One region of the Microbulbifer thermotolerans genome, then DNA from elsewhere that is predicted to be linked to it. Evidence: predicted binding sites of a transcription regulator. Region 1 holds the regulator's gene; each other region holds the start of a gene.
What was found. The regulator PhoB, encoded in region 1, activates phosphate uptake and scavenging genes when phosphate is short. The targets are predictions, from matches to a motif close to TGTCATAAANNTGTAACA.
Positions count from the first base shown of each region.

Region 1 (9,847 bases):
ACAAAGTCGCGGCGCATCTGCTCCAGTTTGTGCAGGCGCGTGATGTCGCGGACGATCACCAGTGCTTCGTCCTGGCCATAGTGGGTGACTTCGAGCTGTAGAATGCGTGTATCGTCACCCGGTGCGGGCATTGTCAGTGGTTCGTGCGCGCCCTCGGTGCCCTGCTGCAGATAGTTGACGAAGCCGGGGTCGCGCACGAAATTCACCAGCGGCTGGCCTGCGTCGCCGGGTTGCAGGCCCAACAGGTCACCCGCAGCCGGATTCCACCAGGCCAAGTTGCCGTCATCCTCCAGTGCCACTATCCCCTCTCGCAATGCGCTGGTGCTGTCCTGTACCCGACGCAGCATGGCGTGCAGCTTTTGCTTCTCGCGCCGGTGGCGGCGTTGTATGCGGTAGAAGTCGTCGGAGATTTCGCCCCAGATGCCAAACGCGGTAGGTGCCGGACCGCGGCGGCCGTTGATCAGCCAGCGGTAGAAACGCCGGTATTGCCACAATACCCAGCTGAGATAGACCGCCAGTCCCAGGGTGATGGATAACAGCCATTGTCCGCTGGCAACGCCGAAGATGGTGCAGCCGAGGGCGATGGTGATAAAGCGTGAAAACTCGCCAATACTGCGATCCAGCATAGAAGTGCCGTTATGTCTGGCGGCCGCGGTGCGGCAATCTGGCCACCGGCGCCGCGCCTGGTTGGGGGGTGCGGGTTTGCGCGGAATCTTACACTTTTTCCGCGGTTTGCACAGAAAAGCGGTAACCGGTGCCGCGCACCGTTTGTATGTAGCGGTCGTGACCGTCCAGGGCCAGGGCCTTGCGCAGTCGGCGGATGTGCACATCGACGGTGCGTTCCTCAACGTACACATTGCCGCCCCAGACGTGATCCAGCAATTGAGTGCGGGTGTAAGCGCGTTCCTGATGAGAAAGGAAAAAGGTCAGCAGGCGGAACTCGGTGGGGCCCATGTCCACCGCTTGGCCGTTGATGGTGACTCTGTGACTGATAGGGTCTAACACCAGACCACCGGCGGTTAGCGGCTCTTCTGGCTCTGTGGGGCCGGCGCGACGCAGAACTGCCTTCAGGCGCGCGACCAGTTCCCGTGGTGAGAAGGGTTTGGTGATGTAGTCGTCGGCGCCGGTTTCAAGGCCTTTGACCTTATGGTCCTCTTCGCCCTTGGCGGTGAGCATAATGATCGGCAGTGCCGCGGTGAGCTCGTCGCGTTTGAGGCGGCGCGCCAGTTCAACGCCGGAGACATCCGGCAGCATCCAATCCAGAAGAATTAGGTCGGGCTTCTCGTCGATGACCAGCGCGTGTGCTTCCTGGACGTTCTCCGCTTCGATGACTCGGTAGTCCGCCATCTCCAGCGCCACCCGCAGCATATCGCGTACGGCGGCTTCGTCGTCGACTATCAGGATCTTCTTGCTTTGCATCTGCCTGTCGCGCCCGCTTTTGAATCTGTTTTTTCCATTGATAGCCGAGGATTTAACGGCATTTTGGTTACAAATATATGACGGGTCCGCAACCGCGTTGGTGGTTAGACGCTAAACCAGAAGGAAATGGACGAAAATTCCGGCAAATATCGCGCCGCCAACCCAGTTGTTGTTGAGGAAGGCGCGGAAGCAGGCTTCCCTTTCGCGGTCGCGCACCAGCCACTGCTGATAGATGGAGAGCATCGCGGCGATCGCCAGCCCGAGGTAATAGGCAGTGCCCAGTTCGAAGCGCCCGCCAACCAGCAGTAGGGCAAAGAGCGACAGGCACTGCAGGGCAGCGGTCATCACCCTGTCCAGGTCACCGAAGAGTACAGCGGTGGATTTGACTCCGATCTTGAGGTCATCGTCGCGGTCCACCATGGCGTAGAAGGTGTCGTAAGCGACGGTCCACAGCACATTGGCTGTGAATATCAGCCAGGCTGCGGTCGGCAGTTCTCCGCGAACGGCGGTAAAGGCCATGGGAATCCCCATGCTGAAGGCGGCGCCCAGCACCACTTGCGGTAAGTGTGTGTAACGTTTTGCGAAGGGGTAGCCGAAAGCCAGCGCCAGTGCCGCCAGGGACAACAATATGGTTGGTCGGTTGGTGGTGAGTACCAGGGCGAAGGCGGTCAGGCTGAGCGCGGCAAAGAGTCCCAGAGCGCCGCGCGGGGATACACGCCCCTCCGCCAACGGCCGCCCGGCGGTGCGTTTCACGTGGCCGTCGATATGGCGGTCGGCATAGTCGTTGACGGCACAACCGGCGGCGCGCATCAGCACAACACCGAGAGTGAATACGGCAAACAAATGCAGGCCGGGCCAGCCACCGGCGGCCAGCCACAGGGCCCACCAGGTTGGCCACAGCAGCAGCAGTGTGCCGATGGGTCTGTCGAGACGCGCCAGCTGCCAGTAGGGCAAGGCAGCGGGCCAGTGCTTGGATATCTGTTGACTGATCACTTTAGCCCCCTGTTTGTTCGGCAGAGACTTCGGCGCGCGCCAGCGGTGCCCGCTGCGGGCGAAAGGCACTGAGAAAGGCCTCGGTTACCAGCAGCGGTTTGCCCCGCAGCCAGAAGGCGGAGCGGCGCCCCCAGGCACTGTCCCCTTCCCCGGCGAGTTCGGGCAGGTCACAGCGCGGGTTGCGGTGCAAGCGGTTGAGCGCAATGGGCCCGCGGCGGATACCCGCTTCACTGAACAGCAGCTCTCCCAGCGGTCGGTTGTCCAGGTTGCGCAGGTAGCGCGATCTGCCCCGCAGGCTGGATTCCGGTAGCACGCTGCGCGCATAGACCCAGGGCTGGCCGCGGCCGTACAGCAGTACTTCACGCACCAGGGCGCGGCAGCGGTCGCGCAGTGCCAGTTCGCGCCGCTCATCCATGCGCGGGTTTTGCCAGTGCTGCTTCAAAATGCGCACATGGAAATCGCCGTCCGCGAGCTCTCTGAGTGCCGCGGTAAGCGAGCCCGGGTGCAGCAGCCACGGCAAGAGTGCCGCTGGCGGTTGCCGGTGCCGGGATTCCTGTAGCCGGTTGAGCCACTCGCCGCTGGGTTCAAAGGGAGATTGGTACAACTGCAACTCCGCCATCGAATAAAGGGGCATTGTAAATGGGGGACCCATCTGTCGGGAACCGATTTACTCAGACAGTCGCTACCTGCGCAGGACACCGTAAAGGAGTATGCTGTGCGATCGCGGGGCCGGGCGATTCCGCGCGGGGCGCCTCCTCTGCTGCGTCAAGCATTTGTTATAGTGCCCGGCCGATTTGAATCCATAAGTCGAAGAGAGTTTTCCATGGGTCTCACCGCCAGAATCCTGATTGCCATGCTCGCTGGCATTGTCGTCGGTGTGCTGTTCAACTTCCTCAACAGCAGCCAGCTGCTAGGCAGCGGTATCACCGGCGTTATCAACAGCTACCTGACTGGGGGGCTGTTCGATGTGATCGGTCGTATCTTTATCGCTTCACTCAAATTGATGGTGGTGCCGCTGGTGCTGGTGTCACTGGTGTGTGGTGCCTGTGCCCTGTCGGAGGGGCACCGTATGGGGCCGCTGGCTGGCAAGACGCTGCTTCTCTATATGCTGACCACGGCGGTGGCGATCACGCTGGCGCTGTGCATGGCGCTTATCGTGCAGCCGGGTGTCGGCGTGGACGTGGCGCCGCCGGGCGGCGCCTTTCAGCCCAAGGAGTCACCGCCGCTGTCCGATGTGCTGGTGAACATATTTCCCACCAACCCCGTGGCTGCCATGGCCCAGGGCAATATGCTGCAGATTATTGTATTCGCATTGCTGATGGGGTACGCCATTTCCCGCTGTGGTGAGCCGGGCCAGAGGGTGGCCAGTTTTTTTAACGACCTCAATGAAGTCATCCTGCGTATGGTGGGAGTGCTGATGGTGTTTGCGCCCTACGGCGTCTTCGCGCTGCTGGCCAAGACGTTTGCGGAGCTGGGTGTGGAGTTTATCTGGGAGCTGGGCAAATACTTTCTGGTGGTGCTGATTACTTTGCTGCTGCACGCTTTCGGTGTTTACTCGCTGCTGCTGAAATGCCTGTCCGGGCTCAACCCGGTGCAGCTGTTCAAGAAGATGCGTCCGGCACAGGTGTTCGCTTTTAGCACCGCTTCCTCTGCTGCCACTATTCCGGTGACTCTGTCCACAGTTGAGAAGCGCCTGGGTGTGGATAACAAAGTGGCGGCTTTCACAGTACCTTTGGGCGCCACCATCAATATGGATGGCACGGCGATCATGCAGGGAGTGGCCACCGCCTTTATGGCGCAGATGTACGGTATTGAGATAGGGCTGGCGGGTTACCTGACGGTGATACTGACCGCGACCCTTGCCTCCATCGGCACGGCGGGCGTGCCCGGAGTGGGTCTGGTTATGCTGGCGATGGTATTGCAGCAGGTGGGTCTGCCGCTGGAGGGCATCGCCCTTGTGATGGGGGTTGACCGCTTGCTGGATATGGTGCGCACGGCGGTGAATATCACCGGTGACGCGGTGGTGAGTGTCATCGTTGCCAAGAGCGAAGGCGCTCTGTCCGTGGAGACATTCAATAACCGTAACTACGACAGTGTCGCCAACGCGGCAACGCCTTGAGCGGGTGGGGGCTTGAGCCCCCCGCTTACTCCGTTAACAGATCCCGCAGCTCATCGGCTTCCAGCTCGTCTTCCATTTTGTCGACGAGTTCTTTGGCCATACGCGACAGTGCTTGTTTAATGGCTTGCTCAGTGGTGTCCTCGACGGCGCCCCCGTTTTTCGGCGTTCGCACCTGATATTTTTCGCGGATCTTGAGCCTTTTGATATCCAGCGTTTCTTCGAGCAGCTGGCGTCCCGAGTGATCCTTCACCCTATAGTGGACGCTGCCCTCCAACTCCACAGTGCCCCGCTCCAGGTCGTAACCACTCTCGCTCTGCAGGTTGTTGAAATGCTTGATGACGGCCAGATCCAGCGCACTGTGCAGGGACAGCTGCCCCCCCTTGTCCACCAGGGGCACCTCTTCGCCGACGAAAAAAGCGCGCAAGCGGGAATCCAGCTCGCCCTCCAGGTACTGGCGGTATTTGCGCACGGCGGCTTCCTTCATCGAGGCGAGGCCGCCCCCCTTGCCCGCCTGAGCCAGCAGCAGTGCCAGGTCGGCACTGTCCATGGGGGGCAGGGGCATATCGATTTGGATTTCGCTGGGGGCGATAGTGAGGCTGGGGTTGCGGCTGTCGCCGCCGAAGCTAAGCAATCCGCCTTGTGCGGCAGCGGAAGTGGAGAAGGAAAAAATCAGCAAGCCGACCAGCGCCAGCGCGCGGGCAGTTATTCTCATCATCGGACTCTCCCTGAGTTTTATTTTTTATTAGAGGCGAACCGAATTCGTTTCAAAACGGCTTCAGTAGCCCGGTAAGGCTGCCATTCCCCGGGAGATAGGGCAAAAAATTTTGCTGACTCATGCGTCACTTCTCGGCTTCTGTGACGCCCGCTGTTGTAAATGATCGCGTTTAAAAAACTCTGATGAAAGCGTTGCCCGCAGCATACGGAGTGCCCGGAAGCCTACTGCAGCTCCCGTGTGCATGAATCAGAGGTTCCTTAATCAGAAGCGCCTCGACACCCCGCCTTTAGAGCGAGGCCCATTCGCGCAGCTGATCCGCCTCTATATTGTCCTCGATGCGGTCCTGCAGCCGGTCTACCAATTCTTCCAGCGCCCGCTCAATGGCGGCGTCGGTGGTGTCCTCGATCTTGCTGCCGTCGCGGCGCGTTTCTATACGGTATTTTTCCTGCACACGCAGATCGGCGATTTTTAGCAGCTCCTCGTGCAAAAGCTCACCGCTAGTGTTTTTCAGCTGGTAGTGAAAATCCCCCGACAGCTCCAGCAAACCCCATTCCACCTCGCGATCGCCGGAGGGTTTCAGGTCAGTCAACTGTTTGCTGACGATGACATTGAGGTAGCTTTGCATGGTGAGGAAGCCGTCTCGCTGCACCAGCGGCACTTCTTCGTCGGCGAAAAACGCTTGCAGCCGGTCTCGCCATTTGCGCTCCAAGAGGTCGCTGAATTTCCGTGCCGCGGCCTCTTTGAGTGCGCTGAGACTGTTGTCACTGCCCGCCTGCGCCAGCAGTACCGCGAGGTTGTTGCCTTGCACCGGTGTCGGTATATCCACGGCCACTTGCGCCGGAGCCAATGTCAGACTGGGGGTTTGCTCATCGCCGCCAAAACCGAAAAAGCCTTGGGCCTGGGCGCCGCTGTTTAGTCCGAGAAACAGCAGGCCCGCCTGCAGCAGCCTGCGTAGAGGTAGTGTATTCACGAGACTCTCCCTGAGATTTGTCATCATCATTGCGGTTGTTTGAGTGCCGATGTTTTGGGGCTTGCCGCGATGCTGTCGAGAGGCTGCCATTTGCATTGGCGCAGCGCAAAAAAATTCATGACCGTTTTCTTGGCTCTGGTCTCGGGCCGGCTGTCCGGGGGGTTACGCCTCGGCGAAGCGCGGTTTGTTTTGCAGCCAGCGCTGGATCAGCAGGCGGCGCAGGTCTTCAGTGAGCAGTGGCGAGGCGGCAATACGCTGCACCTGTGGCAGCAGGTGCGCATCCCGCTGCAGATCCGCGATGCGGTGCTGAATTTCGCCGGTCTGCCGTGTGCCGAGTATCTCGCCGGGGCCGCGTAGGCGCAGATCCTCCTCGGCGATGGCAAAGCCGTCGCTGTGCTGCCGGAGCGCTTGCAGCCGCGCGCGGCCATTTTGCGACAGCGGGGGGCCGTAAAGCAGAACGCAGTGACTGGCGATGGAGCCGCGTCCAACGCGCCCGCGCAGCTGGTGCAGTTGCGCCAGGCCCAGGCGCTCGGGATTCTCGATGATCATCAGGCTCGCATTGGGGACATCCACCCCCACTTCGATCACCGTGGTGGCCACCAGGAGATCGACTTCGCCGGCCTTGAAGGCGCCCATGACCCTCTCCTTCTGCTCCGGCTTCAGGCGCCCGTGCACCAGGGCAACGCGCACACCGTCCAGGGCCTCGGACAGTTCGCTGGCGGTGGATTCTGCCGCCTGGGCTTGCAGACTTTCCGATTCCTCGATCAGGGTGCAGACCCAGTAGGCCTGGCGGCCCTCTGCCACTGCGGCCCGCACCCGCTCCACCACTTGGTCGCGGCGCTCGTTGGAGATAGCAACGGTGTTGATCGGCTGTCGCCCCGGAGGCAGCTCGTCGATCACCGAGCAGTCCAGATCGGCGAAGGCGGACATGGCCAGGGTGCGGGGAATGGGGGTCGCCGTCATGATCAATTGGTGTGGCTGCAGCCGCCCGCTGACACCTTTGGCGGCGCCCTTCTCGCGCAGCTCCAGGCGTTGGCGGACGCCGAAGCGGTGCTGTTCGTCGATGATGACCAGCGCCAGGTTGTGGAACACCACTTCCGGTTGGAAGAGAGCGTGTGTACCCACCACCAGCTGCGCTTCGCCAGATGCGATAGCGGCCAGCTGGGTACGTCTCTCGGCGGCCTTGAGGCTGCCGGTCAGTTGAGCGACGCGGATATTCAGTGGTGCAAGCCAAGCGTCAAAATTGCGCCGGTGCTGTTCGGCGAGTATTTCCGTCGGTGCCATCACCGCCACCTGCGCACCGGCACCGATGGCTTTCAGTGCAGCCATGGCTGCCACCAAGGTCTTGCCGGCGCCCACGTCCCCCTGCAGCAGGCGCATCATCGGGCGGTTTTGGGACAGATCCCGGGCGATCTCCGCGCATACCCGCTGTTGGGCGCCGGTGAGGGTAAAGGGCAGCCGGGAGAGAAAGTCCCGCTCCAGGGCGGCATTGGCGGGAAGCGGCGGAGCGGAGACTTCGGCGTTTTCGCGCCGCAATTCCAGCAGACTGAGATGGTGGGCCAGCAGTTCTTCTAGTGCCAGGCGCTGTTGCGCGGGGTGTATCCCCTCCGCCAACTGCGCCAGATCGGCTCCCGCTGGCGGTGCGTGCAGATACTGCAGGGCTTGCCGCAACGGGTAGCGCAGGGGTGCCGGCAGCAATTCCGCAGGCAGCAGTTCGGCCACACCGGCCTGCTCCAGCATCGTCAGTGCCTGTTGTATCAGGCCGCGCAGGCGCAATTGCGTCACCCCCTCGGTAAGGGGGTAGATGGGTGTCAGGGTGTCCGGCCTGTCCGGGCTTTCGGCGCCAATGATTTCCGTTTCCGGGTGGTAGAGTTCCAGCCCGGCGGCGCCCCGGCGCGCCTCGCCGTAGCAGCGCAGGCGCACGCCGCGGGCGAAGCGGTTTTTCTGTGCCGCAGTGAAGTGGAAATAACGCAGAGAGATGGTGCCGCTGCCATCCTGCAGTTTGACCATCAGGCTGCGGCGGCGACCGAAGACAACGTCGGCGGCGCGCACTTCCCCCTCGATCACCGCATCCACACCGGGGGCGAGTGCTGCGATCGGCGTTACCCGTGTGCGGTCCTGGTAGCGCAGTGGCAGGTGAAACAGTAGATCCTGCACCGTGGCGATATGCAGCTTGGCCAGTGTCTGGGCGAACTTCTCCCCCACGCCCCGCAGCGCGGTGACCGGCAGTTCCGCGAGGTTATTTATTGGTCGCGCAGCTGGCACTGATTAATGGCCTCGCGCAATTTGTCGATGGCCTGGTGGCGCGGGAAGCTGGCGCGCCACGCCAATGCCACGGTGCGTTGCGGGGCGGGCGGTGCAAAGGGGCGCGTTTCCAGCAGACCGTTGGCGTATTGGGAAGCCGTGGCCGCAGACAGGGGCAGTACCGTGATACCGAGGCCCGAGGCCACCATGTGGCGCAGTGTTTCCAGGGAACTGCCGTCGGCGGCGGTGCGGATATGGCCGTTGCCCTCCCTTTCCATGGTCTGTTGCAATTGCGGGCAGGCCTCCAGCACCTGGTCGCGGAAGCAGTGACCTTCGCCCAGCAGTAGCACATTGTCCTGGGACAGTTGCTCCGGCGTGATGAACTCTTGTGCCGCCAGTGGATGGTTGGCGGGCATCAGTACCACGAAGGGTTCGTCGTAGAGGGGCTGGGTAACCACGTCCGGCTCGGTAAATGGCAGTGCGATGATAATCGCGTCCAGTTCTCCCTTGCGCAGCTGCTGGCGCAGGGTGGCAGTGTAGCCCTCTTCCACGTAGAGGGGCATATCCGGGGCCAGTTTTTGCAGTTGTGGGATAAAGTGCGGAAACAGATAGGGGCCGATAGTGAAAATGGCGCCCACGGACAGGGGGCTGGCCAGCTGATCCTTGCCGGCGCTGGCGATGTCCTTGATGGCGGCTGCCTGTTCCAGTACCAGTTGCGCCTGGGAAACGATGCGCTCTCCCAGCGGCGTTGCCTGTACCCGGGTTTTGGAACGCTCAAACAGTGCCACGCCCAGTTCCGTCTCCAATTTCTTAACAGCGATCGATAGCGTCGGCTGACTGACGAAGCAGCGCTCGGCGGCGCGGCCGAAGTGCTGTTCCTGGGCCAGGGTCACAATATAGCGCAGTTCGTTGAGCGTCATGTTAGAGGCAATTAGCTGATTACGGGTGATAGCAATTATTCATAAATAATAGCTCTGGGCCAACGGGGGAAATGTATTTCGGCAGATCTCTCGCCGGGGATAGAAAAATTTTCTATTTAGGGAACTGTTCGTGCGCTAGCGGCGCATTATTTTGCTATACGTTTAACAAGTCGTAGACTGGAGCATCATCGTGGGTATTTTCTCCTGGATCATTCTCGGATTGATCGCTGGCGTATTGGCGAAATGGATCATGCCCGGTCCGGACCCGGGCGGCTGGATTGTCACTATTGTCATCGGCATTGTCGGCGCCTTTATCGGCGGCTGGGTGGGTTCCCTGGTGGGAATCGGCGGGCCGGTCACGGGTGTCGGCCTCGGTGATATTGTCACTGCCACTATCGGTGCGATTATATTTCTGGCCGTGTACCGCATGCTCAAGCGGCGCAGTCACTGAATTTTTTAAATTTTTA
Region 1 covers NZ_CP014864.1:3,835,060-3,844,906, reverse strand. Annotated here, with positions in the region: gene phoR (phosphate regulon sensor histidine kinase PhoR) at 1-626, opposite strand, end outside; gene phoB (phosphate regulon transcriptional regulator PhoB) at 715-1,419, opposite strand; gene ubiA (4-hydroxybenzoate octaprenyltransferase) at 1,531-2,412, opposite strand; gene A3224_RS15955 (chorismate--pyruvate lyase family protein) at 2,414-3,016, opposite strand; gene A3224_RS15950 (dicarboxylate/amino acid:cation symporter) at 3,236-4,531, shown strand; gene A3224_RS15945 (hypothetical protein) at 4,557-5,246, opposite strand; gene A3224_RS15940 (hypothetical protein) at 5,533-6,216, opposite strand; gene recG (ATP-dependent DNA helicase RecG) at 6,379-8,481, opposite strand; gene A3224_RS15930 (hydrogen peroxide-inducible genes activator) at 8,460-9,380, opposite strand; gene A3224_RS15925 (GlsB/YeaQ/YmgE family stress response membrane protein) at 9,571-9,831, shown strand.

Region 2 (9,847 bases), 1.5 Mb from region 1:
GGTCGGCTTCTACGATGGTGCTTTCGGCCCGGGGACCGGTTCCTTCTTCGCCGCATCCGCCGTCGCTTTTCGCGGACAGACACTCCTCTCCGCGACCATCCGCGCCAAGCTGCTGAACTTCACCACCAACGCAGTATCCCTGGCGCTCTTCGCCGCTGGCGGAAAGGTGATCTGGGCCATAGGCGCAGCCATGATGGCCGGCCAGGCGCTCGGCGCCTTTATCGGCAGTCATACTATGTTGAACGGCGGCGCAAAACTGATTCGCCCGTTGGTGATCACCATGTGCGTACTGATGTCCATCAGCCAGATAGCCCAGTATTTCGACTGGATCAGTCTCAACTAAGACGCTTGCCGGCCGCATCAACCAACCGCGGCTGCATGATCTCGGCGATCCAGGCCATAAACACCTGCACCCTTTTCGGCAGATGCCGGCGGTTGGCGTAGAGCAGTGATACCGGCATTGGCGCCGGCCGGTACTCGGGCAGTATTTCCTTCAGCTCCCCCGACTCCAGGTAGGATCGCACACCGACCTCGGGGACCTGAATGATACCCAGACCGGCGATACAGGCCTCCAGGTAAGCCTCGGTATTGTTGACAGTCACCGCTCCCTGCATGGATATCGACTGCTCCACATCCGGTTCTGCCGGGTCCACATACTCGAAACCCGGTGGGCGGGCGCCCAGAGTCAGCACATAATGGATAAGCTGGTGGCCGGCCAAGTCGTCCAAATTGCGCGGCGTGCCGTACTCGGCCAGGTACGCGGCGCTGGCGCAGCTGACCATGCGGTAGTAGCCAAGGGGCCGCGCTATCAGGCTGGAATCCTGCAGGGTGCCCACCCGCAGTACACAGTCGAAACCCTCCCGCACCAGGTCGACAAAGCGGTCGGTACTGGACAGCTCCACCTCCAGCCCCGGATGCATGCGCAGGAATTCTGGCAGGCGCGGAATCACCAGGTCGCGGGCGATTGGCAACGGCATATCCACCCGCAGGCGACCGTGCAGTTCCGAAACATCCTCGCGGAACAGGTTCTGTAGCTCGTCCATATCCGCCAGCAGATCCCAACAGCGCTCGTAGAAGACCTGGCCGTCCTGGGTCATCTGTACGCTGCGGGTGGTGCGGTGCAGCAGGCGAGTGCCCAGCAGGTTCTCCAGCTGTTGTATCGCGCTGGAGACACTGGCGCGTGACAGACCCAGGCTGTCCGCCGCCGCGGTAAAGCTGCCCTGCTCCGCCACTCGCAGATAGATCTTCATGGATTCCAGCAGTTTCATGGTTAGCCGCCGGCATTGTTCAGAATAGACAAACAGTCTAGCTACACTAGATGCGTTTATCTATTCATTCCTGACAAATAAGCTCTCATTCGCCGGGTAAAACCACCACCAACGACAGGAACTGACCATGAAACAGAAAATCGCACTAATCACCGGCGGCAGCCGCGGCCTGGGCCGCAATACCGCCCTGCACCTGGCGGACAAGGGCGTGGACGTGATTCTGACCTATCACAGCCGTGCGACCGAGGCCAATACAGTGGTCGCAGATATCGAACGGCGCGGTGCCCGCGCCACCGCCCTGCATCTGGACACCGCCGACTCGAAGGGCTTTGCCGGCTTCGCCGATCAGCTGCGCGAACTGCTGCAGTCCCGCTGGCAAAGCTACCAGTTCGACTACCTGGTGAATAACGCCGGCATCGGCATCCACGTGCCCTTTGCCGAGACCACTGAGGCTCAGTTCGACCAGCTGATGAACATCCATGTGAAAGGTGTCTTCTTCTTGACCCAGAAACTGCTGCCGCTGATCGCCGACGGCGGCCGCATAGTGAACCTATCCAGCGGACTGACGCGCTTCACTCTTCCAGGCCACTCCGCCTACGCAGCGATGAAGGGCGCGGTCGAGGTACTGAGTCGCTATATGGCCAAGGAACTGGGTGCGCGCGGGATCGCCGTCAACGTGGTCGCGCCAGGCGCCATCGAGACCGACTTCGGCGATGGCCGGGTGCGCGATAACAAGGAGGTGAACGATTTTATCGCCGCACAGACAGCGTTGGGCCGCGTGGGCCTGGCGGAAGATATCGGCGGCGTTATTGCCTCGCTGCTGTCAGACGAGAATCGCTGGATCAATGCCCAGCGGATAGAGGCTTCAGGCGGTATGTTCCTGTAATTTAGGGAACCTCTGATTAATTCGCGTGAACACAATAAGTAGGTTCCGGGACGCTCAGGCAATAGGACGGATATTTCGAAAACGCACGAGTACTTCCCTGTAGCTCCGACGGATACATCCCTGTATCCGACGGTTTCGAAATATCCGTCCTATCACCTGAGCTTCACATCCGCCCCCGAAGAACCTCTGCCACCAGGAAATGAATTAATCAGAGGCTCCTTAGGGAAAGCTATCAGCCCCTGTAGGAGCGGTCCACGGGCACTCCTACCACTGGTGGCCAAGAAAAAAACTACCAGGGAATCTCACTGCCGTCGTAATTGATAAAACGCCCGCTGTTTTCCAGACTGGCATTCAGCAGGACCCGCTTCAGCCCCGCCGCACTCTCTTCTACCGAAATCAACGCGTTGGGGCCACCCATTGCAGTTTTTACCCAACCCGGGTGCAACGCTATCACACTGATCCCCCGATCGCGCAAATCGATGGAGAGACTCTTGACCACCTGATTCACCGCCGTTTTGGAGGAGCGGTAAATATAACCGCCGCCGGAAGTATTGTCGGCGATACTGCCCACCTTACTGCTGAGGACAGCGATCACGCGACGCCCGCTGGCAGCCACCTTGTCGGCAAAGGTCTCCGCCATGACATAGGGCGCTATGGTGTTGGTTTCCAGCACCCTGCGCCACTCATCGAAGTCCACATTTCCGAATCCTACCCCCTTGGGCCCATAGTAGCCGGCATTGTTCAGCAAAATATCGATAGACTCGTCTTGCAGCGTCCGGCCCAGGGCCGCTACCGCCTGGTGATCAGTCACGTCCAGCGGCAGAAGCCGCACGTTGGCATACTGTTCACTGAGTGCACGCAACAGGTCCGCGTTACTCAGGTCGCGGCAGCAGGCGAGTACTCGCCAACCTTCCGATGCGAATTGACGGGAAACTTCCAAGCCTATGCCCCGGTTACTGCCGGTAATCAGGATGGTGCCGGACATGCTTTCTCCTCGAATAATGCTATTCTTGCGCGGTCCGATGATAACAACAGCAACCCAATGTTCTACTCTCTCAGCGATCTCTTTTGGCTCTTCCTGCCCACCCTGGCAGTTGGCTACCTCTGGACAGGGATGGCGGCCAAAGAACAAGTGCGCAGAGTTGCGGCTCGTTACTGTCGCGAGCAAGGCCTGCAATTGCTGGACGACACTGTGGCACTGACGCGCACCCGCTTAAAGCGTGACGAACGCGGACAGCTACGCCTGCATCGCAGTTATGGGTTCGAATTCACATCCACTGGCGAGTACCGCTACGCCGGCACGGTGGTATTGCACGGGCGCCGCATCACACGGATACAGCTTTCCCCCTATCACGTGGCCTGAAGCGCTCCAAAGTGCCGCGGTCACACCACCGAATATGACAAGCGTTTGACTAGACTCAGACGAGACCATAAGGTTGCGTCACTCCGTTTCCGCAACCGATCGAACAGATAAGGCTATTCGGTGAACGACAAAAAAATAATGATTTATGGTGCCTACGGCTACACCGGCGAACTGATCGCGCGCGAAGCTGTGGCAAAGGGTTACCGCCCGGTATTGGCGGGGCGCGACGCGAAAAAACTGCAACCGCTGGCGGACGAACTGGGCCTGCCCGCCGTGGCCATCGGTCTAGATGCATCCGAGACTCTGGAGCACACACTGCGCGATATTCAAGTGGTCATCCACTGCGCCGGTCCCTTTTCCGCCACCGCCGAACCCATGATGCGCGCCTGCCTAAACACCGGCACCCACTATCAGGATATCACCGGTGAAATGGCGGTTTACCGAATGGCCCACGGCATGCATGACCAGGCCGAGTCAGCGGGCGTGGTGCTCTGCCCCGGCACGGGTTTCGATGTAATCCCCACTGACTGCCTTGCGGCGGCACTGCACAAAGCCATTCCTTCCGCCACTCACCTGGCCCTGGGTTTCGACTCGGATTCTGCGCTGAGTCCCGGCACCGCCAAAACCTCTATCGAAAGTCTGGGCGTTGGCGGCGCTGTGCGCCGCAAAGGTGAAATAGAAATCATCGGCCACGGCGAGCTGACCCGGCAGATAAATTTCGGCCGCGGTGAGAAATTCGCCGTCGCCATTCCCTGGGGCGATGTGGCCACCGCATACTACACCACCGGCATCCCCAATATTGAGGTCTACATCCCCATGAGCCCGCGCCGGGCTAAAAAACTGAAACGGCTCAACAAGTTCCGCTGGCTGCTGCGCATGAACTGGATGCAGAAGTGGCTAAAAAAGAAAGTGGACAATTCGGTGCGCGGCCCCGGAGAACAGGCGCGCGCCGAACAGAAAACCTGGGTTTGGGGCGAAGTGCGCAACGATCGCCGCGGCGAGCGCAAAATTGGCCGTGTCGTGACCGCTAACGGCTATGATGTCACTGTACACGGCACCCTGGCAGTAATGGCGTTTTTATTGAACTACGAGGGTCCCGGGGGCTATTTCACCCCGTCAAAACTGTGTGGTAGCGAATTAGTTGAAAAACTACCCGGTTCCGGCGCAATCGAAATAGGCATCGACTAGCCCCTCAGAGTCCGCTATAAGAATTCCCGGGAGTTGACCATATACCGTCCAGGATAAAAAGTGGGAGAAAGCTCCGCTGCATTCATATCAGCGCTAACACCAAATCCCCGACGTTCCGACAATTGGTATACGGGCGCCTTAACACTTCTCTTTTCCGCCCAGTTGCGCAAACCGGCAAGATTTCATGTTTTTGACATAAATTGGTCAAGTCGACGCAACATTGGCTTCGTACCTTGACGACATGCGAAGCTTACCGATGACTCTGAAACATTTCGACGTGTCCCTGGTACTGCATATGGCACAGCGGGCGGCACGGCCCGCATCACGCAAGCGCTATCTGTGGCTATCCAAAAGCGGGGACGGCTGGCTGTACCTACTGTCCCCGCTGATTGTGGCTCTCTCCAGCACCACCGCCGCCGCGATACAATACTTCTTTATGTGCGGCACCGCTTTCGCGGTGGAACGCTCACTCTATTGGACTATCAAGAACACCACCAAGCGGCTCCGCCCACCGCAAGCCATTCCCGGCATGCGTTCGGTGATTGTCGCCCACGACCGTTTCAGCCTGCCTTCAGGGCACACTTCCGGCGCCTTCCTGTTCGTCACCCTGCTCTCCCAGACCCTGAGTCCACTGTGGTTGCTGGGCTACTTCTGGGCCGCAGGCGTCGGCACCTCGCGAGTAGGACTGGGGGTACACTTCCCCACCGATGTCTGCGCAGGCGCAGCCCTGGGCACCAGTGTCGGCCTATTAATCAGTGGAGCCTTTTTGTGAAAATACTCTACGGCGTGCAGGGAACCGGCAATGGGCATATCTCGCGTGCCCGCGCCATGGCCAAAGCGCTCGCTCAACACCCGCAATTGGAAGTGCAGTGGCTCTTTTCCGGCCGCTCTCCCGAAAAACTCTTCAGCATGGAACCCTTCGGTGACTACTGGTGGCGTGAGGGCCTGACCTTTGTGCACCGGGAAGGAAAAATAGATTCCCTCGCCACCATCAGGCAACTCAATTTGGGCAAGTTGCTGCGAGATATCCGCGAACTGCCGGTGAACGACTTCGATATGGTCATCAGCGATTTCGAGCCAGTCACCGCCTGGGCGGCCAAACGCCGCGGCGTCCCCAGCCTTGGCCTGGGGCACCAGTATGCCTTCAACTTTCCGATCCCCGCTCCGCGCTTCAAATGGACAGCGCGCGGCATCATGCGCACCTTCGCGCCAGTGCAGAGCAGTCTCGGTATGCACTGGTACCACTTCGGCCACCCGATACTGCCGCCGATCGCTCAGCCCCACGGCGAAGCCGAAAGCGGCGACCATATCCTCGTCTATCTACCTTTTGAACACCACCAGCCGCTACTGAGCGAGCTAGCCAGGCTACCGCAACAATTTATTGTCTACGGCGCTCCGGTCGACCTGCCGGCGGCGGGCAATATTGAGCTCAAGGCCCCCTCCATCGACGGCTTCCAACGAGACGTGGCAAGTTCAAAAGCTGTCATCTGCAACAGCGGTTTCGAATTGATTGCCGAAACCCTGACCTTGGGCAAACCCATTCTTACGCGTCCCCTTGCCGGCCAATTTGAACAAGAGGCCAACGCCCTGGCACTACGTGAACTGCAACTGGCCCATGTCGTAGACCAGGTAAATGCCACTACGATTGGCAGCTGGCTGGACAGCGACCCCACCGGTGTGCGCATCCAGTGGCCGGATGTCGCTGGAAGCATTGTGCGCTGGCTGGCCGAGGGCCGCCGCCAAACCACGGCTGAATTGGCCAACGGCCTCTGGGGGCAAGTGGTTCCCGACCGCGCGGCACAGGTCGCCGCGGATTAACGAACCCATACACTGCGGCACGGACATCAAAGTCTGCTGAACTGGTTGGCGAGTTCGTCAATAGAGATTTTATTGGGCTCGAAGTCATACCACAGCGGGTTGTGATCGGGGTTCGAACGGATCAATAGCCCACCACATGCCAAGGTGAACGCCTTGCCCTGGCCGACCTCATCAAATAAAAGCGGGCGCACGGTAGACGAAACTTTTATCTTGAGCAAATCTGCCAGCCGCCGGGCGGGAGACAGGATTTCGTTATTGTCACTAAGCGCACCGTGATATTTCCCCACGCCGCCCTCGCATATGGCCAACACCAACCAGTTGCATCCACAGGCCCTAGTCCTGGATAGATTCTGCTTGCCGGAAAAGACTTTGAGCATGCTTTGTATAATATAGTCACACAATAGTTCACTGCGATGACCAACCAAAATGACACTCATAAACTCGCCCATATCTCCCAGCCTCTCGGGTGGACGAAGCTCGGCATAATTTTTGTAAAGCCGGTATAACTTAGTCGCCTCTCGAGCGCCATCAATAGAATTTGGAATCCATGTGATCAGGACATTTTGCGTACTTGAAGGCATGATCTTTCACCTTTTCGCGTTTTATGGAATCTCTGATTCAGTCGCTTTGCAACGGTAAAGGCTCTTTGAAGCCAGATAGGCAGCCCACACCATTTTCTGAGCATCCGGTAACGGCTACAGAACTTATGCGAATAAATCAGAGTTTTCCTGAATTATTTGCGTGAGCGCTGTGGTTGTCTCACGAAAAAACTACCACAGAGCACTCTGTAATCCCGGGAACGAAAATATCAGGAGGTATTTTGACGAAAGTCCGGCCGGCGGCATGAAAATTATCTACGAGCCTTAAACCACTGTCTGACCGGGAAAATCGTTTAGAGGACTATATCCACTGAGAAAATGGTGAATTACCAAAGTGCAAAAGGCAACGGAATTACATTCCAATACGAAACATTTAACGCCAAAAATAGTGAACCGTCTCTTATTCGATAAAAGAATCCTGATGATTTATAAAGCGTATGAACCATCAGCTGAGCCAACGCCTTATAACTTCTGATAGCTATTCAAGCTCCCCCCGGAAGCAGTATATGAATATCGCAGAAGGGACGACGCATTGTGCGCGAATCAAGCCCAGCCGGATGCTGGAGCTGGCTGGGCTTGTTAGTGAGCGGCTGTTTTCAGCGCAGCCGGCGGGAAGAATCAAGCCTGGGATTTCTCCAGTGCCTGGCGTATATCGGCAATAATATCGTCCACGTGCTCGATGCCAATGGACAGCCGCACCAAGTCCTCACTCACTCCGGCACTACGCAATTCCTCGGCATTGAGCTGGCGATGGGTGGTGGTAGCTGGGTGGCAGGCCAGGGACTTGGCATCTCCGATATTGACTAGCCGGTAAATCATCTCCAGGGCGTCGATAAATCGGGCACCAGCTTCTCGCCCGCCCTTAATCCCAAAACTCAGAATACCCGAAGCCCTGCCGCCACAAATCTTTTCGCAGGTGGCTTTGTAGGGGCTGTCGTCAAGGGCAGCGTAGTTGACCCACTCCACCGCCGGATGTTGCTGGAGAAAACGGGCCACGGCTTCCGCGTTCTGACAGTGACGCTCCATGCGCAGCCCCAAAGTTTCCAGCCCTTGCATGATTAGGAACGCATTAAAGGGAGACAGTGCCGAACCAGTATTCCGCAGAGGAACCACCCGGCAACGGCCGATAAAGGCAGCCTCGCCGAGCGCTTCGGTGTAAACAACCCCGTGATAGGAGGGGTCCGGTTCATTCATCATCGGAAACTTATCCGCACTGGCTTTCCAGTCGAACTTGCCCGAATCCACAACGATACCAGCGACGGTGGTACCGTGACCGCCGATGTATTTGGTCAGCGAGTGAATCACGATATCTGCGCCGTGTTCGAAGGGCCGGCACAGGAAAGGAGTGGCAACAGTGTTGTCCACAATCAGCGGAATGCCGTGTTTGTGGGCGATCTCTGCCCAGCGCCGCAGGTCCACCACATTGCCGGCCGGGTTGCCGATGGACTCGCAGAACAGGGCGCGCGTCTGGTCATCGATGGCCTTTTCAAGGGCTTCAAAGTCATCGTGGGGCACCATGCGGCATTCGATGCCCTGATTGGGCAGAGAATGGGCAAACAGATTATAGGTACCGCCATAGAGCTGGCTGGTACTGACAATATTGTTACCGACCCGACAGATGGTCTGAATCGCGTAGGTAATCGCCGCCATGCCCGAAGCCACGGCCAAAGCGCCAATGCCGCCTTCCAGTGCCGCCATACGTTCCTCGAGGACCGCATTGGTCGGGTTCATAATGCGGGTATAAATATTGCCCTGCACCTTGAGATCGAACAGATCAGCGCCGTGCTGGGTATCATCGAAGGTGTAGGAAGTGGTCTGGTAGATCGGTGTGGTCGCGGCCTTGGTGGTGGGATCGCTCTTAAAGCCCGCGTGCAACGCCAGGGTTTCCGGTTTCATGGCAAGAGTCCTTGCATTGAATTGGTCTGTTCGGGATTGGGGCCAAGAGTATGCCACAGGCGCGGCCCGCTAGCAGATTGAGATAGGGATCGCTCCGCAGGACTGCGCAGAGCCCCGCGACAAGCCCGGGGGACACAGTGGGCCCCTACAGGATTCCAGCGGCATTACCGCCTATAGGTCGACTTTGATTTCAGTGCCGCCCCCGGGGCGGGGCACCGCGGAAATTTGGCCCTCGTAACTCTCCACGATATCCACGACCACCGCCAAGCCAATACCCTGCCCCGGTTGCTGTTGGTCGGCGCGCACACCGCGCTGGGTGACCTGCTGCCATTTTTCCTCGTCCATGCCCGGCCCCCGGTCGGCCACTCGGATATGGAGTTTACGCCCATCGTTGCGGCCTTCTATTGCCACGTCCATTTCTCCGCCGCCATATTTGTAGCCGTTGTCGAGCAGGTTGCCAAGCAGCTCCATCAGATCGCCCTCATCGCCATAAAAGCGGGTCTGCTGGTCGCATTTCAGTTGCACATTGCAGGGGGTTTCGCGATAGACCTTTTCCAGTGCATCGAGGATTTTCTGCACCAGCGGTGCCACGGGGACACCGCGCAATATCGACTTTGGCGATCCGGTAACAGCGCGGTTCAGCTGATAGCCGATAATGCTGTCCATGCGCTGCACCTGATCTATCAGGGTCTTGTAGGCTTCGCGCGGATCTCCGGAAAAATTCAGTCCCTTGAGTACCGCCAACGGTGTTTTGAGGCTGTGCGCCAAGTCTGCCAGTGTGTGCCGGGTTTTCTCCCGCTGGCGGCGCTCATTTTCAATCAACAGGTTC
Region 2 covers NZ_CP014864.1:1,397,847-1,407,693, reverse strand. Annotated here, with positions in the region: gene A3224_RS05905 (TSUP family transporter) at 1-343, shown strand, start outside; gene A3224_RS05900 (LysR family transcriptional regulator) at 336-1,268, opposite strand; gene A3224_RS05895 (SDR family NAD(P)-dependent oxidoreductase) at 1,396-2,154, shown strand; gene A3224_RS05890 (SDR family oxidoreductase) at 2,444-3,139, opposite strand; gene A3224_RS05885 (DUF3301 domain-containing protein) at 3,197-3,517, shown strand; gene A3224_RS05880 (saccharopine dehydrogenase family protein) at 3,638-4,705, shown strand; gene A3224_RS05875 (phosphatase PAP2 family protein) at 4,962-5,477, shown strand; gene A3224_RS05870 (MJ1255/VC2487 family glycosyltransferase) at 5,474-6,523, shown strand; gene A3224_RS05865 (hypothetical protein) at 6,550-7,104, opposite strand; gene A3224_RS05860 (O-acetylhomoserine aminocarboxypropyltransferase/cysteine synthase family protein) at 7,741-9,018, opposite strand; gene A3224_RS05855 (ATP-binding protein) at 9,190-9,847, opposite strand, start outside.
Region 2: the regulator PhoB is predicted to act here: its motif matches at 4,884-4,901, upstream of A3224_RS05875 (phosphatase PAP2 family protein).

Region 3 (9,847 bases), 760 kb from region 1:
AGATACTGTCTCTGGTAGATACGCTGGAAGACCCCTGCGGCGACCAGGTCCGCGGGGACTTTCACGTGGCCGCCAGCGTCACCATAGGCTGTTATCTTCTGCCACACCTGCTGGCCGCGTTCTGCCGACGCCACCCACAGGTAGAACCGCGGGTAACTATCGGCAACAGTGAGGCAGTCATCGAATTGCTGGAAAAGGGGCGCGCCCGCCTGGGGATTATCGAGGGGCCGGCAGGACACACGGCGCTGGAAGTGCACTCGTGGCGGAAGGACACGTTGAGTGTTTTCTGCGCCGCCGACCATCCACTGGCCGGCAGCGGCAGAATCGAGCGCAAAGATCTGGGACAACAGCGCTGGATAGTGCGCGAACCCGGCTCCGGAACCCGCTCGGTATTCGACGCCGCCATGCGCGCGGCCCGCATCACCCCCACCATCGCCTTTTCACTGCCGCGCCAGGAGGCGATCAAGCAGTCGGTGCTCGCGGGGCTGGGTGTGGGCTGCCTGTCCGCCCTCTCCATCGCCGATGAAGTGGCCGCCGGTCAATTTGTCGAACTGGCGACCCCCCTGCAACTGGAGCGCGAACTGTCCTGGCTGGTGCCGCCGGGCAGGCGCCGCGACACCACCCTGAATGCCTTTCTGTCACTGTTGGAATAGCGTCACTGCAGCGCCAGCGCGTCAGCGATTTCCGTCCAGGAAATCAACTTAAAATTCTGCGCCGCGCTGGGCAAGCGGTTGCGCCCGTCCTGTACCACCAGCACCCCCTGTGGATAATCCGCGCCCAGCGCGGCGCTGGTCACTTCCAGACCGTCGGTCTCGGAGACGCCGTCAATCCCCAGCTCCGGGTTGATATCAACACGGAAACGCCCGACGAACTCGCTGCCGTCGCGACTGAAAAGGGCATAGCTGTTGTTGCCCTGACTGGAGACCACCAAATAGCTGCTGTCGCCGTTGAGGTAAAGCGCCATACCTTCGATGTCATCCACCAGTTTGTCGCCGTCCACCCTCGCCACCAGTTGCGGCTGGCCTTCGCCGGCGACAAAGGCGTCGATATCCAGACGCCAGATTCCGCGATCTTCCTCGGCGTAAAACAACTGCCCGCGCTCATCGTCCGCCACACAGCCTTCCACCAGCCCCGCCAGGGGCTGCCTGGCGCGGGGGAGCAGCTGCCACTGCAGCGGATTTTCCCCCAGGCGAATTTCCGCCAGATGCAGATCGCCCTGCTTGTCGGACATCCAGACAAACAGGCCCCCGTCTTTGCGGGAGAGGCACAAGCCGTAGGGATCGGCGAGATCCATCTCCCGCAGTCCCAGGCTTTCCACCTCGCCATCCGCGGTAATACCGAACAGACTGACCCCCGGCGTGGTACGGTTGGAGGCAGCGGCCAGGGCGGCAAAACGGGCGTGATCCAGCGGGCGCAAATCCACATTGTTAACCCGCCCCACCGGCAGGGCTTGCAGCAGCTTCCCGTTTAAATCGTACACATTGAGGCCGCGCTTTTTATCGGTGCCGAGGATACGACTCTCTTCGGTGTTGCGCGGATTGACCCAGATGGCGGGATCGTCGGCGGCATCGCCACCGGAGGCGACCGGCGCTGTCTGCGCGCGGGCGGCCACGTGTGGCATCGAAACCGCGCCGCGGAACGCCTGGATTTCCGCCACCGGTTCCGGCAGCGGCACGGCAAAGCGCAACACCGCGTTGCTCTCCTCTTCCAGCGCCAGCAGTTTGCCGCCGGCCACCGCCACGGATACCGGCGCCACACCATCCAGGGACCGGGAAAAAAGCGGCTCGGAAAGAGGCCTTCTCAAATCGTATGCCCACACGCCGCTTTCCGCCGCCACCCACAGATGGCCGGCGGCAGCGTCGACCCACAGGCCGCCAAAGTCCGCGCCCTGCCGGTCGGGGGCGACGAAAACTTCCCGCGCCTCATCCCGCTCCGCGTCGGCATTCAGCCGCCAGATCCCCAGCGGCGGCTGCGCCACCAGCAGCTTCCCTCGAGCGTTATCCACCGCGCAGCTGCTGACCTGTTCGCCGAAATACAAAGGGCGCACTTCACTGAACCCCCAGGACGACGCCCGCGGAAGAAGCAAATACTCTCGGCCGAGGCCGCTTTCATCGATGGCAAACAGATGGATGCGATCCTTCTGGCGGGAAAAGCAGAGCGCGGCCTGGGGCGCGTCCACAGCCATATCCCCGAGAAACTGAAAACGGGGCCGGCCCTGGGCGTCGGGCTCCAGCCCGCGCAGCTGGATCTTGCCGCTGTCCTCGTCGTAGGCCGCCACCAACCAGTGGCCCCCGCCGCGCGCCTGCAACGCAAAGCGTTCCACACTACCGCCATCCAGCGCAGCGATCTCGCTGCCGTCTTCCCCAATCAGCACCAGTCCGCGGGTTTCGCTGGCCAGCAACAGATAATTTGCTTCCCCCAACGACAGCGGCGCCAGTTGGCTGGAGGCAACATCCTGCAGCGACAGTGTTTGCGGATCTTTCAATATTCCAACGTGCTTTGTTGTTACCTCTGTCGTTTTTCCGCACCCAATAAGAAAGTCCAAAAGAGCCGCGACAATACACAGTTTGAGAATTTTTTTTCGCGTCATTTTTTCCACTGCTTGTTAAATCCAACAGCATGGCCGGAGCAAATGCCAGGGGGCACATTTCCACCCAAATCCAGCAAAAGGGACTTTCAGCAATCAGAAGGTACTGTAGGTCAGTCCCAGCACATAAGTGGGGCCGTATTCTTCGTACTGGCCGTTGTAGCCGGCGTTGTGCACGAATAAAGGCTCGTCGGTCAGGTTTACGCCGCTGAAGGTGAGCTGCAGGCCGTTTTCGAACCGGTACTTGGCCGACAGGTCCACCTGCATATGGTCGTCCTCGTAGCGGTCGCCGCCCGCGTCTTCCATATTGACTTCCAACAGCCGCTCTCCCCGGAAAGTAGTGGACAGACGCAGGCTGAAAGCGTCGCGCTCGTAGCCGATGATGAAATTGCCCACTAAATCCGCCTGATTCGGCAGCGAGATATCGTCGCTGCGCTCCGCGTCCGGCCCCAGCCCCAGGCTGGCCTCGGAATCGGTAAAGGTGGCGTTGGCGCGCAGCAGCAGGCCATTGTCGAAGCCCTGGGTCCAGGCCAGTTCGGCACCGGTGAGGGTGGCGGTGTCGCCGTTGACCGGTTGCAGAATTTCCGCATCGTCCACCGGCAGGCTGCCCGCATAGTCGGCAACATCCACCACGCCCGCCACATCCGCGACCACGATAAAGTTGTCGATGCGCTTATGGAAAAAGCTCACCGAAAACATACCCAATCTGTCGGCGTAGTACTCGGCGGAAAAGTCCAGATTGCGCGCTTCGTAGGGGTCCAGCGCCGGGTTGCCCGCTTCGACCTCCAGCTCGCCCTCATCGTACTCAACCGCTGCCGGTGATGGGTTCAGATAACCGAAAGAAGGGCGGGAAAGTGACTCTGTGTAAGCCGCGCGCAGTACGATGTTGTCACTGAAATCGTACTTTAAATTGACGCTCGGGAAGAGATTGCTGTAATCGCGTTGATAGTGCACAGGACTGACGTAGACATCCTCGGCCACCTCTTCGGCACCGGGCACCGCCTCCTCTGACTCAATCACCCGGTAACCATCGGCGCTAAAATCCGTCGCTTCATAGCGCACACCGTAGACCAGCTGCGCCCGCTCCAGCTCGATGGTGTTCATCACGTAGACGGCGGAGATGTCTTCGCTCATCACATAGTCGCGGGCGGAACCGAGGGCGGTTTCGGCTTCGTCCACTTCGAAGCTGGACAGGTTGGCATCGATAAAACGGTTCAGCGCCCCCTTGTTGACACCGGGGCCGAAGGCGGCGAGATCATAGTCGACCTGTCCCATTGCAAAGTCGGCCAGTGTGTAATCGGCGCCGAAGCCGTCGTAGACGGTGGCGTTCAGGTCGCCGGATTTTTCACGGCGGCGCTCGTGCAGGCCGAACTTCAGTTCCGAAGGCTTACCCGCCAGCTGGATCTCACGGCTGAAATCGAGGCGGAAGCTGATTTCCTCATCTTCGGTAAAGTTGTCCTCGATCACCAATTCATCCAGCGCGTAATTGGCCGCGGTCAGAGCCGCTTCCAAGTCATCGGCGCCGACCGCCATTTGCGGCTTTTCGCCGGCACTGGTGTAACCGAGCAGTAGGCCTTCCTGAACGAAGTCCGTATCGCGCCGGTGCGGCTCGGCTTCCTCCGCCTGAGAGTAGCCCAAGGCATATTCGATGCCCCACTGGTCTAGCTGGTGCTCGCCGCCAAATACCACAGATAGAATTTCCTGCTCTTCGAGACGATCCTTCAGGGATTTTTCCAACGCGGCGTCTTCCCAGACCGCGCTGCTGGCACTGATGCTGGCGGGATCGTCATTTTCTTCATCCAGTTTCCAGGAGTTGCGCTGGCGCTCCTCTTCGTCGGAAAAATCGGAGTAGAGGGTGTGCAGGTATAACTGGCTGCTCTCGGACAGGCGCAAGTCGAAATTGGCGGCGAGCCCGGTGCGCTCGCGGGTAATGGTGTAATCCCGCTGTTCGATTTCCACCGCGCCGAAGGCTTCACTGCCATCCACCGCGGTGAGTTTTTCCCAGATGCCGTCGGTTTCAATATTTTCCGAGCCGAAATTGCGCGCCTGGTGACTGGCGACGATGGCGACGCCCAACTCGCGGCCGCCATCCAGCTCGAATCTATCGGTGAAGGTGCCCGCCAGCTTGGGGCTGTTTTCCTCCTGCAATTCGCTGTAGCTGTTTTCAACGCTCAGCTTGAAGTGGCGGCCATCGCGGTCGAGCGCGCTCAGGCTTTTGATTTCAATGGCACCGCCGATGGAGTCGGCGCTCATATCCGGCGTGAGCGTTTTAAACACTTCCAGGCTGGAAAGCAGGTCGGATGGAATCACGTCCATGGCCACCGCGCGGCTGTCGGTCTCCGGCGCCGGTAGGCTTACGCCGTTGATGGTGGATGCGTTCAGGTTGGGATCGATACCGCGCACACCGACAAATCGCCCCTCGCCCTGGTCGCGCACGATAAACACGCCCGGCATACGCTGGAGCGCCTCGGTGACATTGGCATCCGGCAACTCGCCGATCGCTTCCGAGGTCTGGACCGCCACCATCTTGTTCGAGTTGCGCTGGCGCTCAATATCGCTGCTGGCATTGGCGGCCTGGGCGGTTACCGTAACGGTTTCGAGCGCCTGGTTCTGCTCAGCAACGGCGTTAAAGGAAATGATCGCCGCGGCAATGGCCGCCAAAGGCACATTCATCAAACGCGCGTGAATTATTTTGCTATTCATGAGATACCCATTCCCCCATTGTTGGCGTTTGGGAACCCCTGGATTCATTCGCGCCTGAGCCTTACAAAAACCGCAGATTGATTCGCGCTCGAGGCTCCGAGCTACGCCGCTGCCCGACAAGGCTCTGAGGGAAATGAAGCTGAGATTCCTTTATTGGTGATTGCTGTGGAATGGGCGCAGACTAACGGCGCGGTGTGAAGCTTGCGTTACATAAATGTCACAACTTGCGTTTAGGGTATTTTTCTCTGATTACGGAGCCTCCGATGATTTCGCCTCCCTGCGGAAAAGGAACCCCGCGGCCAGATGTATACCTCCTTGCCTGAGCGCTCCGGTATCAACAGCGCGCCCATACGAATCCATCAGGGGCGCTGAAAATTTTTATTCAAGGACACAGCCCCGCGCTCCCGGAGTGACTCATGAGCAAGGAACCGAAAAATCCCACCCGCCGCGCCCTGTTCAAGGCACTGGGTGCCGCAACAGCTGTCGGCGCCACGGTCGGCCTGTTGCCGAGCTGCGGAAAAAAACGCGATAGCGGCGCCGCTAACCTGAGCTTTGCGGAAATCCCCCACGCCCTGGATGACCGGCATCATTTGCCCGTCGGCTACAACGCCGATCTGCTGCTGCGTTGGGGAGATCCGCTTGTCCCCGGCGCCACGCCCTTTGATCCCCGAGCCCTGACGCCGCGCGAACAAGAGCGGCGCTTCGGCTACAACAACGATTTCATCGCCTTTATGCCCCTGGACCCGGGGGCGGGTCCAGGCGAGGGGGAGCGCCACTGCAAGAGCCGCAACAGTACTCGCGGTCTGCTGTGCGTCAATCACGAGTACACCCAACCGCACCTGATGTTTTCCGGCTACAACGATGAACACAGCGCCACCCGCGGCGTCAGCGCGCAGCATGTGGCCGTGGAGCAGGCCGCCTGCGGTCACTCGGTGGTGGAAATCGCAAAAACAGACAATGGCTGGCGGCCGGTGTTGGACAGCCCCTACAACCGCCGCATCACCCTGAACACCGGTATGGAGATCGTCGGGCCGGCAGCTGGAGACCGCCGCCTGTGCACCGGGGCCGACAGCTCCGGCAAACGGGTGTTGGGCACGGTCGGCAACTGCGCCGGCGGCAAAACACCCTGGGGCACCGTGTTGATCGCCGAGGAAGGCTTCGGCGGCGCCTTCCAGGGGGACCCGGACGCTGTCGCCGACCCCGTGGAGGCGCGCAATCACCACGCCTTCGGCATATCACCGCACAACCGCAACTGGGGCGAGTACGACCGCCGTTTCGACATTTCTGTGGAGCCGAACGAGCCCAACCGCTTCGGCTGGATGGTGGAATACGACCCCTATGACCCCTCCTCCCGCCCGCGCAAGCTCACCGGTCTCGGCCGCTTCCAGCACGAGGGGTTTACCCTGGTGTGCAAACCGGGTGCGCCGGTTGTCGCCTATGGCGGCGACGACGACGAACACCAGTTTGTCTACCGCTTTGTCAGCAGCGGCATTTATCGGCCCGGTGACCACACCCAAAACCGCCAGCTCCTCACCGAAGGCACCCTCTACGCGGCCCGCTTCGACGCCGACGGCAGCGGCCGCTGGCTGCCGCTGCTATTTGGCCAGGGTCCGCTGACGCCGGAAAACGGCTTCCGCAACCAGGCAGATGTGCTGATAGATACGCGCCGCGCCGCCGCCCTGCTCGGGGCCACACCGATGGACCGCCCAGAAGATGTGGAAACCAATCCGGTCAACGACTGCACCTATGTGATGCTGACCAAAAACAAAAAACGCAAACACGGAGATATCGACGCCGCCAACCCGCGTCCGCGCAATGTTGCGGGCCACGTCCTGGAAATCGTACCGCCGGGCAAGAAAGGCCGGCGCGACCACAGCAGTAACCGCTTCAAATGGAACACCTTCCTGCTCGGCGGCAACCCCAATGCAGAAGATCCCAATGAGCGGGGCGCCTACGGCCAGCAATCACCCGGCGCCATTTCCACCCACGGCTGGTTCGCCAATCCCGACAACGTCGCCTTCGATCCCAAGGGCAATATGTGGATCGCCACCGACGGCTGCGAGCGATTTGGCTTCCACGACGGCCTTTGGGCCATGGCCACAGAAGGGGAAATGCGCGCGGCCCCAAAACACTTCTTCGGTTGCCCCCGCGGCGCCGAAGTGTGCGGGCCGGAATTCACGCCAGATGGCACCACCCTATTCGTCGCCGTGCAGCACCCGGCAGACGGTGGCTCTTCCACCTTCGACCATCCCATGCACCGCTGGCCGGACGGGGACCCGGCGCTGCCGCCGCGGCCGTCAGTGCTGGCCATCTACCGCAAGGACGGCAGGGTGATCGGAAGTTAAGGCGCTTCCGTTTCATTCACACGGGTGCTGCCGCTAACCCCGGTGCGCGCACAAGTGGTCGTTACTGCCATGGAGCGAATTCCGCCCCCAGGGGCAATTACTGCGGTCGTCTAGACTCAAAGGAACCGTTTCTGGGGAATCTCCATGAAGTTCCGGCGCACCACTACTATCTACGGCTGCCTCGCGGCAGTAGTCCTGATGCTTTTTCTGTTCTCCGCCCGTGCGGCCGAGGAACAACTTCAGCTCAAGGGCTCGGGCGCCAGTTTCCCCTACCCCATCTACACGAACTGGTTCAAGGATTTCTCGCGCAAACACGGGAACGTGAAAGTGCTATACCAGGACAAGGGCAGCGGCGGAGGCATTCAGGATTTTCTCCACGGTGCCGTAGACTTCGCCGCTTCCGGTACGCCGCTGACGGCGGAAGAAATCGCCGCAATCGAGCAGGGCGTGGTGCTGCTGCCCCTGGCCGCCGAACAGGTAGCGCTGACCTATAACCTGAAAGGCGTAGATGGGTTGCGATTGCCGCGGGATGTGTACCCGGCAATTTTTCTCGGCGAAATCACCAACTGGAATCACCCGAAAATCGCCGCAGCCAATCCCGGTATCGAGTTGCCGGACATGCCCATCACCGTCGTGACCCGATCGGACCCCTCCGGTACCACAGACATACTCACCAACCACCTGTGTGCGATCAGCGCGGCTTTCGAGAAGGGCATCGGCAGAAGCCGCCAACCCCGCTGGCCCGGTGCCGCCCGCTTCATCGCCACACCCGGCAACCAGGGCGTCGCCACACGAGTGAAACACACCCCCGGCGCCATCGGCTACGTGGAATACAGTTTCTCCAAACTGCTGGCTCTGCCGGTGGCGCGGCTGCAGAACAAGTCTGGCAGCTATGTTGCCCCCGGCCCACAAGCAAGTGCGGCGGCGCTATCAGAAGTAGAGTTTCCGCGGGACAGGCTGCCGGTCAGCGGTGCTCCCAACCTGGTAGCCGATATTCCCGATCCAGACGGAGAGTCGGCCTATCCCGTCATCGGCCTCAGCTGGCTGCTGCTCTACGCCCGGCAGGACAGCGCTAAAGCGGCGGCCCTGCGCAAACTAGTGATCTACATACTCAGCGATGAGGCACAGCAGCAAGCCAGAGAGCTGGGCTTTATCCCGCTGCCACAGGAACTCAGGCAGCAAGCGCGGGAAACTGTCGGCTTTATCCGCTGAATACTGCCTTCTCCCTCACGGGAAAGCCTCTGATTAATGCGCTTTCTTAACCTTCCCGCGCCGCTTCCCCAAAACTCTCCTTGACACACCGGCTCATGCCGAGAGCGAGCTCGCGCTCCCCCATCAGCACATTGCCGACCTGCTCTCTACGCAACAACATCGCATCCTCGTCGCTGTACGCGCGCACGGCAATCTCGATCGCCGGGTTCAGGATGCGGGCGGTCTCTATCATTTTTCGCACACGCACGGCATCGGGAGTGGTAATAACGAGTATCCGCGCCCGCGCCACATGGGCCTGGATCAGCACCTCCGGCTCCGCCGCATCCCCGGAAACCGCCGGGATACCGCGGCTGCGCAGACTCTCCACAATCTCCCGGTTCTGCTCGGCCACCACCAGCGAGATGCCGTTTTCGATCAAGTCGTCGCAAATTCTCTGGCCTATACGCCCGTACCCCACCAGCAGCGCGTGGCCGGTCACCGACTTCGAGCTCACCGTCGCCGGCAGTTCCGCCAGGGGGTCCGCCGATCTTTCCATCACCCGCGCCAAGCGGGAACGGGAGCGAATCCAGCGCTGCAATGGCTCCACCGCGTTAAACAGCAGCGGATTGAGGGCGATAGAAAGGAGCGCTCCGGCGAGAATGAGATTCTGGGCATCCGCCGTCAGCAGATTCAGGGACGCCCCCAAGCCGGCGAGAATAAATGAGAATTCGCCAATCTGGGCAAGGCTCGCGGACACCGTGAGCGCGGTATTGAGCGGGTAGCGGAACAGCAATACCAGGATAAAAGCGGCCAGGGTCTTGCCCAGCATAATAATCGCCAGCACAGCCAGAACCCGCAGCGGCTCTTCGAGCAACATCCCCGGATCGAACAGCATGCCCACCGACACAAAAAAGAGCACGGCAAAGGCATCGCGCAGGGGCAGTGACTCATCCGCGGCGCGGTGGCTGAGTGACGAACCGCGCAGAACACTGCCTGCAAAGAAGGCACCGAGGGCGAAGGA
Region 3 covers NZ_CP014864.1:3,079,974-3,089,820, forward strand. Annotated here, with positions in the region: gene A3224_RS12825 (LysR family transcriptional regulator) at 1-653, shown strand, start outside; gene A3224_RS12830 (phytase) at 656-2,485, opposite strand; gene A3224_RS12835 (TonB-dependent receptor) at 2,684-5,290, opposite strand; gene A3224_RS12840 (PhoX family protein) at 5,707-7,635, shown strand; gene pstS (phosphate ABC transporter substrate-binding protein PstS) at 7,780-8,847, shown strand; gene ybaL (YbaL family putative K(+) efflux transporter) at 8,894-9,847, opposite strand, start outside.
Region 3: the regulator PhoB is predicted to act here: its motif matches at 5,495-5,512, upstream of A3224_RS12840 (PhoX family protein).